2 linked regions of the Pseudonocardia sp. HH130630-07 genome follow. The protein of the gene in region 2 binds, or shares a complex with, the protein of the main gene of each other region. Links are inferred from orthologs where the notes say so. Each region holds a gene or a part of one and is shown on either strand. Other genes may lie near its edges.

Region 1 (7,615 bases), 1.8 Mb from region 2 along the record:
CGGCCTGCTCCGGCTGCGGGCCGAGATGAAGGTGCCCGGACGGGCCTGGCTGGAGATGTCGGTGGCCCCGCGGCCGGGTGGCTCGGTCTACCGGCAGCGCGCCGTGTTCATCCCGCACGGGCTGCCGGGCTACCTCTACTGGTGGTCGGTGGCACCGTTCCACGGCATCGTGTTCGGCGGCATGGTCCGCAACATTACGCGCACGGCCGAACGCACCGGGTCCGATCCCGCACCGGCCACCCGGCGGCCGTCCTGGCTGCGCTCGCGGGGACGGCGGCGGTCCGACCGGGCGGCCTGACGCCGACCGGGACGGGCTCAGCGAGCGACCACCACGGGGTCGAGCACCCTCGGGGCGGGGTCGAGGACGACCCACCGCCCACCGTCGCGCTCGACGCCCGGCAGCGCGGCCCGCACCTCGCCGGCCAGTTCCGGCACGAACAGCACGACCCGGTCCGGGCGCAGCGCGGCGAGCTCGGCGGGGGAGACGATGGGCACGTCGGTACCCGGCATCCGGCGCCCCTGCCGGGTCGGCGCGGCATCGCCGACGGCCGCCAGCAGGTCGGCGGAGAGCCCGGCCCGGCAGACCAGCGGCACCGCCCGGGACGCCGCACCGTAGCCGGCGACCATCCGGCCGGCCCGGCGCTGCCCGGCGAGCCAGTCCCGGAGCCGGTGGGCCTGGTCCGCTGCGTCCTGCAGCCCGGCGAGGCCGGCCGGGGTGGTGAGATCGAGCCCGCCGGACTCCCGCAGCATCCGGCGGGTCTCCCGGTCCGGTTCCGCACCGGCCCGGGCGGTGACGAGCAGGGTCCCGCCGGACAGCGGGTACCACCACGCGCGGTGCACGCCCAGGCCGTGCGCCCGCAGGGCGGCCGCCAGGGCCGTGAGCGACCAGTACGCGTGGTGGCCGTGCCGCAGGTCGTACCACTGGCCGTCGCGGACGAGGGTGTCCAGCGGCAGGAGCTGCAGCGCGAGCGTCCCGCCGTCGGCGAGCAGCGCGGCCCGGCGGCGCAGGGCCACCCCCTGGTCCGGTTCGTGCAGCAGCCCGTAGACGTCGACGACCAGGTCCGCCGTCCCCGGTCCGGCGTCCCGGCCGGCGTCGGTCGTGCCGTGGCCGGTCAGCCGGGGGAGCCAGGACCCGCCGTGCGGGCTGCCGAACTCGACCACCCGGCGGCCCGGACCGACCACGCCCTCCCGCACCAGCCGGTCGATCGCCTGGTCGCTCTGCTCGAGGACCGCCAGCGGTTCGACGGCGGCCGGCTCCTCGGTGACGTCGGCGTCGATCTCGAGCTGGGCCAGCCCGCAGGATCCGCACAACCACATGCGCAGCGGGGTCGCCGGGTCCGGGAGCGGGTCGGCGACCGGGGGCATGCGGTCCCACGGCGGCTGTTCCCCGAGGTCCAGGACGGTCCTCCCGTCGACGGACCCGCAGCAGCGGCACCGCATCCGCACCGTCCCCACCCCCGCTCCGTCCGCTGGGCGCGATGGTAGAGGCCGGGGTGGCGGCGCCGGCGGGAACTCGTTCGGAGCAGCACGATCTCGCGCTGCGTCACCATCGGGCCGCTCGCTCGTTTCCCTACCGGTACCGGAATCCGGCCGCACCGTCGCGTCCCGCGGGGGTGCCGATCCGACCGAGGGGAGCAGCGCATGCAGGTCGTGGCCACTGTCGTGCCGGGCGCGCTGCTGCTCGGCCCGGGGCGGACTGGGCCGGGCTCCGGCCCGGTCCCGGATCTGTCGATGTTCACGCTGCGTCGTCGTCGGCAACCGTCGCGTGGCGCCGTGCACGGGTTGCACGGCCATCTCGACGAGCCGGTGCTGGTCCGGGTGCTGTCCGGGGCCGGCTACACCGCCGTGATCGACGCCCGGCCCGACGCCGGGACGTTCGGCCGGCTCGCCGTCACCCTGGTCGAGGACGACGCGATGCTGCTCGTCCCGCCGGGCTGCCTGTACGGCGTGCAGGCCGTCGCCGGGGAGACCGTCGTCGAGGTGCGGGCGGCCGTCCTCCCCGCGGAGCGGGAGCAGCTGCGCGCCGATCCCGACGACCCGGACCTGAACATCCGCTGGCTGGATCCCCGCCCGCGCCGCACGCCGGACGACGACCGGTCCTGGGACGCGTTGTGCTCCCGGCTGGGCGCTCCACCCGGACCCCGCCGGGACCGCGTCTCCCTCTGGTGACCGGCCCCGGGCTCTGGTGACCGGCCCCGGGAACGCCCGGGCTCAGCCGTGGGCGAGGTCGGAGAACCGGCTGTAGTGCAGCTGGTGCGCCACGGTGATCGTGGTCGTGGGGCCGTTACGGTGCTTGGCCAGGATCAGGTCCGCCTCGCCGGCCCGCGGGTCGTCCTGCTCGAACGCGTCCGGCCGGTGCAGGAGCACCACCATGTCCGCGTCCTGCTCGATCGAGCCGGACTCACGCAGGTCCGACAGCATCGGCCGCTTGTCGGTGCGCTGCTCGGGACCACGGTTCAGCTGGCTCATCGCGACGACCGGCACCTCGAGCTCCTTGGCGATCAGCTTGATCTGCCGGGAGAACTCCGAGACCTCCTGCTGCCGCGACTCCACCTTGCGGCCCGAGGTCATCAGCTGCAGGTAGTCGAGGATGATCAGTTTCAGGTCGTTGCGCTGCTTCATCCGGCGGGCCTTCGCCCGGATCTCCATCAGCGTCAGGTTCGGCGAGTCGTCGATGTAGAGCGGCGCCTCGGAGATCTCCGACATCCGCCGCGCCATCCGCGTCCAGTCCTCGTCCGACATCCGGCCCGCACGCATGTCGGCCAGCCGGATGCGTGCCTCCGCCGAGAGCAGGCGCATCACGATCTCGGACTTGCTCATCTCCAGCGAGAAGAACGCGCTGGTCATGCCGTTGCGGATGGAGCACGACCGAGCGAAGTCCAGGCCGAGGGTCGACTTACCCAGACCCGGCCGGGCCGCGACGACGACCATCTGGCCCGGGTGCAGGCCGTTGGTCACCGCGTCGAGATCGGCGAACCCGGTCGGCACGCCCGCCGCGACCCCGCCCTGGGAGGCGATCGCGTCGATCTCGTCCATCGTGGGCTGGAGCAGCTCCTCCAGCACCGTGTAGTCCTCGGTGGTGGTGCGCTCGGTGACCTCGTAGACCGCGGCCTGCGCCCGGTCGACGACCTCCTCGACCTCGCCGCCCTCGTTGCCGTGGTACCCGAGCTGCACGATCCGGGTGCCCGCCTCGACCAGCCGGCGCAGGATCGCCTTCTCGCCGACGATCTCGGCGTAGTAGGCGGCGTTCGCCGCGGTCGGCACGGTCGCGATCAGGGTGTGCAGGTAGGGCGCGCCGCCGAGCCGGACGAGCTCGCCCCGGCGCTGCAGCTCCGCCGACACCGTCACCGCGTCGGCCGGCTCACCGCGGCCGTAGAGATCCAGGATGGTCTCGTAGACGGTCTGGTGCGCGGGCCGGTAGAAGTCCTCGGGCCGCAGCACCTCCACCACGTCGGCGATCGCGTCCTTGCTCAGGAGCATGCCGCCGAGCACGGACTGTTCCGCCGTGAGGTCCTGGGGCGGCTGCCGGTCGAAGGCGCCGCTCCCGCCGTCGCCCGAGCCGGACTGCTCGCCGTCCCGGACGGCGCGGGGCCTGCCCGTAGGACGGTCGTCGGTCAGAGCCATACGCAGCGTCACCCCCGATGACCAGCCTACCGAACACACGTTCGATGCGCGAGGGACGATCCGGCACTTCTCGACGGATCTCCCGTGGTGTCCGGTCCGGGCGGTCGTCGCCGGGCGCGGGACGCGCCGACCACCTCGCCGGTCCGGTGCCACCGAGGCTAGGTCGCCCGGGCGGGGCAGTGCGAACCACTCTGGTGATCGACATGGGGATGGACTGTGCACCGAGACCGCCCGTCCCGGGACGGCGCTGTGGACAAGTTGGGGACAGCACTGCCGAATTCGAGGAATCAGCAGGTCAGAGCGTGATCAGCTGATGTGGACAACTTTGCTGTGGCGTGTCGGCGCACGCCGTTTCTCGGCGTGTCGGAGCACTCGGGCGACCGCTCACCGTCCGGCGCATCCACAGCTCCGCCCGACGCCCGGCCCGGTATCGCTCCGGCGTGTCGGCCGGGTGACGGAGCACCCTTCGTGCGGTCGCCCGGTCGGGTCGGGGAGCCCGCCCGGCGTCGCACACCGCCACCACGCTCCCCACCGGGACGCCCTGGAGACACGAAAGGGCGGTGTCCGGAACCGTGGTTCCGGACACCGCCCTGACTACGTTCAGTGGTCAAGTGACCACTGTCACAGCTCAGCCTGCTGCGACGACCGCGATCGCCAGCTCGGTGGTGACCTCCGGGTGCAGGCGGACCTGCACCTGGTGCTTGCCGAGCTCCTTGATGTGCCCCGGGACGTCGACGGTGCGCTTGTCGAGCACCGGGCCGCCGGCGGCCTTCACCGCGTCGACGACCGCGAGCGGGGTGACCGAGCCGAACAGCCGCCCGTTGGCACCGGACTTGGCCGGCACCGTGACGTTCAGGTTCTTCAGCTGCGAGTCGACCTGCTGGGCGTGCCCCAGGTCCCGGATCTCGCGGACCTTGCGGGCCCGGCGGATCTGCTCGACCTGCTTCTCGGAGCCACGGGTGGCCACGACGGCGAGCTTGCGCGGGATCAGGTAGTTGCGGCCGTAGCCGTCCTTGACCTCGACGATGTCGCCGGGCGCGCCCAGGTTCGGGACGTCGGCGTTGAGGATCAGCTTCATCTGCGTTCTCCCCTGTCTCAGCGCGCGGTCGAGGTGTAGGGCAGCAGCGCCACCTCGCGGGAGTTCTTGACCGCGACGGCGACGTCCCGCTGGTGCTGACGGCAGTTGCCGGTCACCCGGCGGGCCCGGATCTTGCCCCGGTCGGAGATGAACTTCCGCAGCAGGCCGGTGTCCTTGTAGTCGATCGCCTGCGCCTTGTCCTTGCAGAACGCGCAGACCTTCTTCTTCGGCTTGCGCACGATGGCCTTGGCCATGGTGGTGCTCCTGGAGTCGTCCACCGCCCGTCGCGGACGGTGGGTGCGTGGATCAGAACGGGGGTTCGTCGTTCGACGCCGCGCCACTGCCGGCGGGCGGGGCCGAACCCCAGGGATCGTCATAGCCGCCGGAGTTGCCGCCCCCGGAGTTGCCGCCGCCGCCCTGCTGGCCGCCGCCACCGCCGAAGCCGCTACCGCCGCCGTCGTAACCGCCGCCGCCACCGAAGCCACCGGAGCCTCCGCCCCGGTTGACCTTGTTGACCTTGGCGGTCGCGTAGCGGAGCGAGGGGCCGACCTCGTCGACCTCCATCTCCACGACGGTGCGCTTCTCGCCCTCCTTCGTCTCGAAGGAGCGCTGGCGGAGCCGGCCCTGGACCACGACCCGCGCACCGCGGGTCAGTGACTCGGCGACGTTCTCCGCCGCCTGGCGCCAGATGTTGCAGCGCAGGAACAGTGCCTCGCCGTCCTTCCACTCGCCGGACTGGCGGTCGAAGGTGCGCGGGGTGGACGCGACGGTGAAGTTGGCGACCGCGGCGCCGGAGGGTGTGAAGCGCAGCTCGGGATCCGCCGTCAGGTTGCCCACGACGGTGATCACGGTCTCTCCGGCCATGACGGGTCCTCTCAGTCTGCGGCGGGCGCCGGCGTGCGGGTGAGGTCCTTGCGCAGCACCTTGGTGCGCAGCACGGACTCGTTCAGACCCAGCTGGCGGTCCAGCTCGGTGACCGTGGCCGGCTCCGCGGCGATCTCGACGACCGCGTAGATGGCCTCGCTCTGCTTCCGGATCTCGTAGGCCAGGCGGCGCTTGCCCCAGACCTCGATCTTCTCGACCGATCCGCCGTCGCTCTTCACGACGGTGAGGAACTGCTCCAGGGACGGCTGCACGGTGCGCTCGTCCAGGCTTCCGTCGAGGATGACCATGACCTCGTAATGACGCATGAGAACCACTCACCTCCTATGGACTCGTGACGGTCGCGACCCGGACGGCCGCGACAGGAGGTTCTCAACACACCCCGGCGGTCCACGGCACACAGATCGCGCCGCACCACCGGGATGGCTCCGAGCAGGCTACCAACGCCCCCTCGGCCCCCGACCTGCGGGTACGCCCACCCACCCCGCCGCCGCTCACCCCGCCGCAGCCGCACTCATGGAGCTAAAGCCTCGCGTCGCCGGGCTTTCGCTCCATGAGTGCACCCCGGGCCGGATGTACTCATGGAGCTTCGGCCCGGTGGGACGAGGCTCTGGCTCCATGAGTGGGCCGGCCGCGGGGGCGAGTGGGCGCGGGGCGGGTGGGGCCGCGGGGTGGGTGGGCGGGCCGGTGCGCTCGCTACCGTGGCGGCATGCAGATCGGAGCGCACGTCCGGGACGCCGAGGATCCGCTGGCCGCGGCCGGTGAGGTGGGCGCCGAGGTGATCCAGCTGTTCCTGTCCGACCCCCAGGGCTGGAAGAAGCCGCCGCCGCACCCGCGGGCCGCCGAGCTGGCCGGCTCCGACGTGGCGGTGGTGGTGCACGCCCCCTACGTCGCGAACGTCGCCTCGACGAACAACCGGATCCGCATCCCGTCGCGCAAGATCGTCCAGCAGCACCTGGCCGGTGCGGCGGAGGTCGGCGCGTTCGGGCTGGTGGTGCACGGCGGGCACGTGACCGCGGGCGAGGACCCGGCCACCGGCGTCGACAACTGGCGCAAGTTCGTGGAGCGCCAGGCCGGCGAGCACGGGTTCGACGTACCGGTCCTGATCGAGAACACCGCTGGCGGCGACAACGCGATGGCCCGCCGGTTCGACGCGCTCGCCCGGCTCTGGGACGCGGTCGGGGAGTTCGGGGTCGGTTTCTGCCTCGACACCTGCCACGCCTTCGCCGGCGGCGAGGAACTGGCCGGGATCGTGGAGCGCACCAGGGCCATCACCGGCCGGATCGACCTGATCCACCTCAACAACTCGCGCGACCCGTTCGACTCCGCACGGGACCGGCACGCGAACATCGACTCCGGGACGATCCCGCCGGACGAGCTGGCCGCCGTCGTGGCCGAGGCCGGGGCACCGGTCGTGGTGGAGACGCCGGCCGAGGGACAGGCCCGCGACATCGCGTTCCTGCGCGGCGCGGTCGTCGCCTGACTCACCGCCAGGCGAACACCGGCTGTTCCAGGTGCGCCACCCTGGTGCGCCTGCCGTGCAGGACGACCTCGCGGAACTGGTGGAGCACCGCTCCGGTGGGGGCGTGCACGAACCGGTCGAACAGCGGCACCTGGATCACCGGGGCGTCGGACTCCGGGATCGTCAGGAACCGGGGCTCGCCGTCGATCTCCGCCAGCGGGGGCCGGTGCAGCTCGGCGACCTCGTCCGGGTTCGGCACCGGTTCCCCGGCACCCCCGGCCCACAGCACGACCGGCGTGATCACGTAGCCGGAGCGGGTCGGGTAGTCGTCGAGCAGGCCCAGCACCCGGTCCGGGCCGAGGTCGAGCCCGACCTCCTCGGCAACCTCCCGCCGCCCGGCCTGCTCGGCCGTCTCACCGGCGTCGATCCGGCCGCCCGGCAGCGCCCACTGCCCGGAGTGCGCCCGCAGCGAGCGGGCCCGGCGGGTCAGGACGAACGCGACCTCCTGCGCCAGCGGGCCCGTCCCGGTGGCGCCGGGCACCGGCAGCAACGTCATCGTGACGGCGGCC
Region 2 (7,724 bases):
GGAGCTCGGTGGTGTTCCCGGTGCTGGGCATGGCGTCGCTGACGGCGGGCACGCTCTACCAGAAGCGGTTCAACGATCGGACGCCCGTGGTGACGAGCGTCGTCGTCCAGATGGCCACCTCGCTGGTCGCCACCCTGGTGGCCTGGCCGTTCCTGGGGGCGCACTGGCTGCCGCCGTCGGGCGGGGCGTGGCTGGCGGTGGGGTGGCTCGGCGTCGTCAACTCGGCCGGGGCCTTCGTGCTCATGTTCCTGCTGCTGCGCTGGCGCTCGACGGTCTTCGTGTCGTCGCTGCTGAACCTGGTCCCGGCGACGACGGCGCTGTGCGCGGTCCCGATCCTCGGCGAGCCGCTGACCGGGCAGGCCCTGCTGGGTCTGGGCATCGCGCTCGTCGGCATGTTCATCGGCGTCGGGCGCCTGCCCGGCTCCCGCGCACCCGCGCCGGAGGAGCCCGGACGGGACCGCGCCCCAGAGCCGGACCGGCGGGCCTAGACTCGGGCCCGTGGCAGGACGGATCCGGGACGCAGACATCACCGAGGTCCGGAACCGCACGCGGGTCGAGGAGATCGTCGAGGAGTACGTGGCGCTCCGCCGCGCCGGCGCCGGGTCCCTCAAGGGACTCTGCCCGTTCCACGACGAGAAGTCGCCGTCGTTCACCGTCCGGCCCTCGCACGGAACGTTCCACTGCTTCGGGTGCGGCGAGCACGGCAGCGTCATCGACTTCGTCATGCGCATGGAGGTCATCGGCTTCCCCGAGGCGGTCGAGCGGCTCGCCGAGCGCTGCGGGGTCCGGCTGACCTACGAGGGCGGCGGCTCGTCGGTCCAGCGGGACCGCGGTACCCGCTCCCGGCTGCTGGAGATCAACCGCAAGGCCGCCGAGTTCTACGCCGAACAGCTGCGCACCCCGGCCGGCCGCGCCGCCGTGCAGTTCCTGTCCGAGCGCGGGTTCGACGCGGCGGCCGCCGAGAAGTTCGGCTGCGGCTACGCGCCGGCCGGCTGGGACACCGTGACCAAGCACCTGCTCGGGCAGGGCTACCAGCTCGACGAGCTGATCAAGTCCGGGGTCGCGAAGGAGGGCAGGCGCGGCGCCATCGACCGGTTCCACCGGCGGCTGCTGTGGCCCATCCGCGACCTCGGCGGCGACGTCGTCGGCTTCGGTGCCCGCCGGCTGTTCGACGACGACGGCATCGAGGCCAAGTACCTCAACACCGCCGAGACGCCGGTCTACCGCAAGACCCACGTGCTGTTCGGCCTGGACCTGGCGAAGCGGGAGATCGCGAAGACCCGGCAGGTGGTCGTGGTCGAGGGCTACACCGACGTGATGGCGATGCACCTGGCCGGGGTGCCGACCGCCGTCGCGTCCTGTGGGACGGCGTTCGGCTCCGAGCACATCTCGGTGATCCGGCGGCTGATCGGTGACGACTCCTTCGACCGCGGCGAGGTCATCTACACCTTCGACGGCGACGCGGCCGGGCAGAACGCCGCGATGAAGGCGTTCGAGGGCGACCAGAGCTTCGCCGCGCAGACCTTCGTCGCGGTCGCGCCGGACGGCCAGGACCCGTGCGACCTGCGCAACAACCACGGCGACGCCGCGGTGAAGGACCTCGTCGCCCGCCGGGAGCCGCTGTTCGAGTTCGCGATCCGCACCGAGCTGCGCTCGCACGACCTGTCCAGCGCCGAGGGCCGGGTCGCGGCCCTGCAGCGCACGGTGCCGCTGGTCGCCCGGATCAAGCGGGAGGACCTGCGCGACGAGTACGCGCGGCGGCTCGCGGGCTGGGTCGGGTGGGACGACATCGCCGTCGTCGTGCGGCGGGTGCGCGAGACCGCCGGGGTGCCGGCCGAGGGCCGGTCCCGCCGCCGGGCCCCGCTGCCCGCACCGAAGGCCGGGGACACCCAGCTGCACCTGCAGCGGGAGGCGCTCAAGGCCGCGCTGCAGATCCCCGGCGTCGTCGGCCCCGGGTTCGACGAGCTGCCCGAGGCCGGGTTCACCCACCCGCAGTTCGCCGCGGTGCACCGGGCGATCCTCGCCGCCGGCGGTGTCTCCGGCGGTGTCTCCGGCGGGCTCGACGGGTCGCAGTGGCTGGACGCGGTGGGCGCCGAGATCGCCACCGACGACGTGAAGCGGCTGGTCAGCGAGCTGGCGGTGGAGGACCTGGAGCTGCCCAAGCGCAACACCGACGAGCTCCGGTACGTCAACGGGGTGCTCGCCGGGGTGCGGCTGGGCCTGGTCGAGCGCGAGATCGCCGACCTCAAGTCCCAGCTGCAGCGGACCAACTCCGAGACCGACCACGAGGAGTACATGGAGCTGTTCGGCGTGCTGGTGCCGCTGGAGCAGTACAAGATCGCGCTGCGCGAGCAGGCGGCCGGGGTGGCGTCGTGAGCGGCCTGTGGGGCCGGTTGTTCGGCCGCGACCCGGTGCCGGACGCGGTCGCCGCCCGGCTGGAGGCTGAGGAGGCCGTGGTCGCGACGGCCGAGGTCGCCGGCGGCGGCGCGCTCGTCGTGACGTCGTGGGGGATCTGGCCCCCGGCCGACGACGCCGGGGGAGCAGCGGAGCGGATCGGCTGGCACGAGATCGCCAAGGCGACCTGGGACACGACGTCGCTGGTCGTGGTCCCGACGGTCGCCGAGCCGATCGCACCCGGCACCGACCTGCTGTCCGACGCCCGGCCCCGCCGGTTCCGGCTGGCGGATCCGGGGAAGGTGCCCCAGGCCGTCCAGGAGCGGGTGAACCAGTCGATCCGGACCCGCAACCGGCGCGAGCTGCCCGGCGGCGGGGCCTGGGTGCTGCAGCGCAGGATCCCGGGCCGGGACGGCCTCGTCGTCCAGGTCCGGCCGGACCCGGGGACCGACCCGGACGCGGCCCGGCGGCTGGCCGAGGGGATCGCGGGGCGGCTGCCCGGCGGGACCGGATGAGGGAGTGACATGACGGCGACCAGCTGGGACCCGGACCTGTACCGGGCGTTCGACGACCACCGGTCCCGGCCGTTCGCCGATCTGCTCGCCCGCGTCGGCGAACTCGATCCCGCCCTGACGCGGGTGGTCGACGCGGGCTGCGGGCCGGGCCACCTCACCGGGCTGCTGGCCCGGCGCTGGCCCGCGGCGACGGTGCAGGCGTTCGACTCCTCACCGGAGATGGTGGAGGCGGCGCGGCGGGCCGGGGTCGACGCCGGCCTGGTCGACGTCCGGGACTGGGCGCCGCCGCGCGACACCGGTCTGGTCGTCACCAACGCCGTGCTGCAGTGGGTGCCCGAGCACGCCGGGATCCTGCGGAGCTGGGCCACCGCGCTCGCGCCGGGGGCGTGGCTGGCGATGCAGGTGCCCGGCAACTTCGACGCACCGTCGCACGCGCTCACCCGTGAGGTCGCGGCCCGGCCGCACTGGCGCGACCGGTTCGAGCTGCGCGGCAGCGGGACCGTGCTCGACCCGCTCGGCTACGCGGAGCTGCTCGCCGTCGCCGGTGCCGAGGTGGACGCCTGGGAGACCACCTACCTGCAGCGGCTCGACGGCGCGGACCCGGTGCTGCACTGGCTCTCCGGGACCGCGCTGCGCCCGATCCGGGACGCCCTCGACGACACCGCCTACGCGGCCTTCGTCGACGAGCTGGCCCCGGAGCTGCGCGCCGCCTACCCGCGGGCCGCCGACGGCGGCACCTGGTTCCCGTTCCGCCGGGTGTTCGTGGTGGCGCGCATCCGCTGAGGCGGCTCAGCCGGCCGACATCCCGCGCCACACCAGGTCGGTGAGGTCCGCGGCGGACTGCTGCCAGTCGCCGGCCGGGTCGAGGAAGAAGAGCCCGCTCAGACCGCGCAGGGCGGTCTCGGGATCCACGTCGGCCCGGATCGTCCCGGCCAGGACGTTGGCCTCGACCAGGGTCGAGGCCGCCCCGAGCATCGACCGGTAGGCGTCGGCCGCCACGCCGTCGTCGGCCGAGCTCGCGGCCTGCAGCGCGGAGGCCAGGCCCCGCTTGGTCATCATGTAGCGCGCGAGGTGCTCGGTCGCCCAGGTCCGGAACGCCTGCTCCGGGGGGTGCGCCCGGAGCAGGCCGGGCACCACCTCGACGAGGTGCGCCACCTCCCGCCGGTAGACCGCGAGGACCAGCGCGTCGCGGGTGGGGAAGTGCCGGTAGACGGTGCCGACCCCGACCCCCGCCTGCTTCGCGATCGCGTTGAAGGAGAGTTCGCCCGCCGTGACCGACGCGGCCGCGGCGGCCAGTATCCGGTCGTGGTTGCGCCGGGTGTCCGCGCGGCGATGGCTGACCGATCCCGTCATCCTCACCTGCCCGTCGAATCGACTCGTAGGCCCGCAGATGCGGTGTCGGCGGCCTACTCCCAGATCCGGCAGTCTACCGATCTGCTGAGCGGATAAATATCCGCTAGGCTGGGTCCGTTCCCGAACCACCACCCGAACCACCACCGGGCCCTGTCGGCGATCCCGCCGCGGCCCGCGGGAGAGAGAGCCAGTGGAGATCTCACTCGACATCAACGGTAGTCCCGAACGGCTGAGTGTCGAACCGGGAGTCACGCTCCTGGACGCGCTGCGCGAGCGGCTCGACATCACCGGCCCGAAGAAGGGGTGCGACCGCGGCCAGTGCGGCGCGTGCACCGTGCACGTCGGCGGGCGCCCCGTGCTGTCCTGCCTCACCCTCGCGGCCACCGTGCGCGAGCCGGTGACCACCGTGGAGGGCCTGGCCCCCGACGGCGAGCTGCACCCGGTGCAGCGTGCCTTCGCCGACCAGGACGCCATGCAGTGCGGCTTCTGCACCTCCGGACAGGTCATGTCCGCCGTCGCGGCGGTCGAGCAGGACGTCCCCGACGTCCGGGAGTTCATGTCCGGCAACCTCCGCCGGTGCGCGGCCTACCCCAACATCGTCGCGGCGATCGAGCAGGCGAGGAGCACCGATGCGTCCGTTTGAGCTGACCGCGCCGTCGACGGTGGACGACGCCCTCGCCGCCCCCGGCACCGTCCTCGCGGGCGGGACCACGCTCGTCGACCTGATGAAGCTCGACGTCCTCACGCCGGAGCACGTCGTGGACATCACCGCGCTGCCCCTGCGCGGCGTGCACGGCAGCGCGACCGGAGGCCTGCGGATCGGGGCCCTGGAGCGGATGAGCGACGTCGCCGCGCACCCGGAGACGCCCGCGGTGGCCTCCCGTGCGCTGCTGCTCAGCGCGTCCCAGCAGCTGCGCAACATGGCGACGATCGGCGGGAACCTGATGCAGCGGACCCGCTGCAGCTACTACCGCGACGTCACCGTGGGGTGCAACCGGCGCGAGCCCGGCACCGGCTGCCCGGCCGTCGAGGGCGCCAACCGGATGCACGCCATCCTCGGCACCAGCGACTCCTGCGTGGCCACCCACGCCAGCGACCTCGCCGTCGCACTCGTCGCGCTCGACGCGCGGGTGGAACTCGTGCACGCCGACGGCGGGCGCACGCTCGCCCTGACCGACTTCTACCGGACCCCGGGGGACACCCCGGAGGTCGAGCACGACCTGCGGCCCGGCGAGCTGATCAGCGAGATCGTGCTCCCGCCGGTGCCGGACTCGGTCCGTTCCACCTACGTGAAGGTGCGCGACCGCGCGTCCTACGAGTTCGCGCTGTGCTCCGCGGCGGTCGTCCTCGACGTCCGCGACGGCCGCATCGCCGACGCCCGGGTGGCGGTCGGCGGCGTCGGGACGGTGCCGTGGGCGCTGCCCGCCGTCGCCGAGGCGCTGCGCGGTGCGCCGCTCACCGAGGAGGCCTTCGAGGCCGCGGCCGCGTCGGCCGCCGACGGTGCCCGGCCGCTGGCCCAGAACGCGTACAAGATGTCCCTGGTGCGCCGGACGGTCGTCCGCGCCCTGCTCGAGGCGACGGAGGAGGACCGCACATGACCGGCCGTCTGGATGCGCCGTTGAAGGTGACCGGCGGCGCGCGGTACGGGCTCGACCGCACCGCGCCCGGCATGGTCTACGGCTACGTCGTGGTCAGCACGATCGCGAACGGCGAGATCACCGCGATGGACGTCGACGCGGCCCGGGACGCCCCGGGCGTCGTGGCCGTCTACACGCCGTTCGCGCCGCTGGAGCTGACCACGCCCGAGTCCCCGGTGATGGGGAAGACCTGGGTCCCGCTGCAGAACACCGAGGTCGCCTACCACGGGCAGCCGATCGGTTTCGTCGTCGCCGAGACGTTCGAGCAGGCCAGGGACGCGGCGATGCTGGTCCGGACCGAGTACCGGACGCGGCCGGCGCGGACCTCGCTGACCGAGCACCTCGCCGACGCCGAGGACGCCCCGCCGAGCATGTCCGGTGAGCCGCCCGAGCTCGCCGTGCTCGCCGACGGCGTCGAGTCGATCGACGACGCGCTGGCCGACAGCCCGGTCGTCGTCGACGCCACGTACGTCACCGCCACCCAGAACCACGCCGCCATGGAGCCGCACTCCGCCGTGGCGACCTGGGAGGACGGCCGGTTCACGGTGTACAGCGGCACCCAGGGCTCCGACCTGCAGGCCGGGTCGCTCGCCACGGCGCTGGGTGTGGAGCCCGCGGCCGTGCACGCGGTCAACCCGTTCGTCGGGGGCGCGTTCGGGGGCAAGGGGCACACCGCGGTGCCGGCGTTCCTGGCCGCCGCGGCGGCCCGCGCACTGGGCCGGCCGGTCAAGGCCGCGCTGACCCGGGAGCAGGTCTTCACCGCGACGGCCAACCGGCCGGGGACCGTGCAGCGGCTGACGATCGGCGCGGAGAAGGACGGCACCCTCGTCGCGCTGCGCCACGACTCGTGGTCCAGCACGCCGATGGACCGGACGTTCATCGAGCCGACGTCGCACGGGACGTCGCGAGAGTGGTACGCCACCCCGAACCTGGCCATCAGCCAGAAGATGGTCCCGCTGAACATCCCGTCGACGACGTTCATGCGGGCCCCGGGTGAGGCACCGGGGTCGTTCGCGCTGGAGAGTGCGATCGACGAGCTCGCCGTCGCGCTGGACATGGACCCGATCGAGCTGCGCCGGCGCAACAACTCGGTCGCGCCGCCCGGCAAGGACCTGCAGTGGTCGAGCAAGCACCTGGACGAGTGCTTCACCGTCGGCGCGGCCCGGTTCGGCTGGTCGGCGCGCACTCCGGGCGGTCGGACCGACGGGGACTGGCAGGTCGGGCTCGGCACCGCCGTCGCGATGTTCCCGGCCCTGCGGTTCCCCGCCTCGGTCCGGATCACCCTGAACGACGACGACACGGCCGAGGTCGCGACCAGCGGCGCGGACCCCGGTACCGGTCTGCTGACGATCCTGTCGCTGTTCGGGGCGGAGTCCCTGGACATCGACGCCGAGCGGGTCACCCCCCGTCTCGGTGACTCGGCGCTGCCGGCCGGTGGCATGTCCGGTGGCTCGACCGCCACGGCCAGCGTCGCCTCGGCGATCATGGTCGCGGCCCCGCAGGCGATCGACGAGCTGATCGCCCTGGCCTCGGGACCCGGCGGCCCGCTGGAGGGCACGGAGCCGACCTACGCCGACGGCCGGGTGCAGGTCGACGGCGGCCGGAGCCTGACCTTCGGCGAGGTGCTGAAGGCGGTCGGGCGCTCCTCGCTGGCCGTCACCGGTTCGGCAGCGCCGGGGGAGGAGATGACCAAGCACTCGTTCAGCTCGTTCGGCGCCCAGTTCTGCGAGGTGCGGGTGCACCGCCGGACCCGGGAGATCCGGGTGTCGCGGATGCTCGGCGTGTACGACGCGGGCCGGATCATCAACCCGCAGCCGGCCCGCAG

What was found.
Region 1: the proteins of dnaG (region 2) and dnaB are in contact, whole or in part, in a crystal structure (PDB 2R6A), measured with the Geobacillus stearothermophilus proteins. The link is inferred for Pseudonocardia sp. HH130630-07 from one-to-one orthologs. Residues at the interface, in WP_049624496.1 of Geobacillus stearothermophilus: Lys456, Leu457, Leu458, Pro459, Ala460, Asn463, Ala464, Leu467, Leu535, Leu536, Ile537, Ala538, Gln544, Glu545, Asp548, Tyr549, His552; in WP_033016901.1 of Geobacillus stearothermophilus: Ser13, Glu15, Ala16, Gln18, Glu91, Leu92, Asp94, Ala95, Val96, Pro97, Thr98, Ala99, Ala100, Asn101, Tyr104, Tyr105, Ile108.

What each region holds. Positions count from the first base shown.
Region 1 is NZ_CP013854.1:2,338,731-2,346,345, reverse strand. What follows is about bases 1,419-4,246. They hold dnaB (replicative DNA helicase), read right to left. Parts: upstream 3,625-4,246; coding sequence 2,212-3,624; downstream 1,419-2,211. Other genes in these bases: AFB00_RS11365 (dTDP-4-dehydrorhamnose 3,5-epimerase family protein), read left to right, coding at 1,642-2,169; AFB00_RS11370 (class I SAM-dependent methyltransferase), read right to left, coding at 1,419-1,455. In the rest of the region: AFB00_RS11375 (SDR family oxidoreductase), read left to right, coding at 1-298; more of AFB00_RS11370, read right to left, coding at 316-1,418; rplI (50S ribosomal protein L9), read right to left, coding at 4,253-4,702; rpsR (30S ribosomal protein S18), read right to left, coding at 4,720-4,956; AFB00_RS11345 (single-stranded DNA-binding protein), read right to left, coding at 5,009-5,566; rpsF (30S ribosomal protein S6), read right to left, coding at 5,578-5,892; AFB00_RS11335 (deoxyribonuclease IV), read left to right, coding at 6,294-7,067; AFB00_RS11330 (NUDIX hydrolase), read right to left, coding at 7,069-7,615. UniProt on the Escherichia coli protein: The main replicative DNA helicase, it participates in initiation and elongation during chromosome replication. Travels ahead of the DNA replisome, separating dsDNA into templates for DNA synthesis.
Region 2 is NZ_CP013854.1:520,978-528,701, reverse strand. Bases 1-2,937 are described here. They hold dnaG (DNA primase), read left to right. Parts: upstream 1-498; coding sequence 499-2,376; downstream 2,377-2,937. Other genes in these bases: AFB00_RS02555 (trans-aconitate 2-methyltransferase), read left to right, coding at 2,919-2,937; AFB00_RS02560 (hypothetical protein), read left to right, coding at 2,373-2,909; AFB00_RS02570 (DMT family transporter), read left to right, coding at 1-488. Outside these bases: more of AFB00_RS02555, read left to right, coding at 2,938-3,692; AFB00_RS02550 (TetR/AcrR family transcriptional regulator), read right to left, coding at 3,699-4,262; AFB00_RS02545 ((2Fe-2S)-binding protein), read left to right, coding at 4,453-4,905; AFB00_RS02540 (FAD binding domain-containing protein), read left to right, coding at 4,892-5,860; AFB00_RS02535 (xanthine dehydrogenase family protein molybdopterin-binding subunit), read left to right, coding at 5,857-7,724. UniProt on the Escherichia coli protein: RNA polymerase that catalyzes the synthesis of short RNA molecules used as primers for DNA polymerase during DNA replication.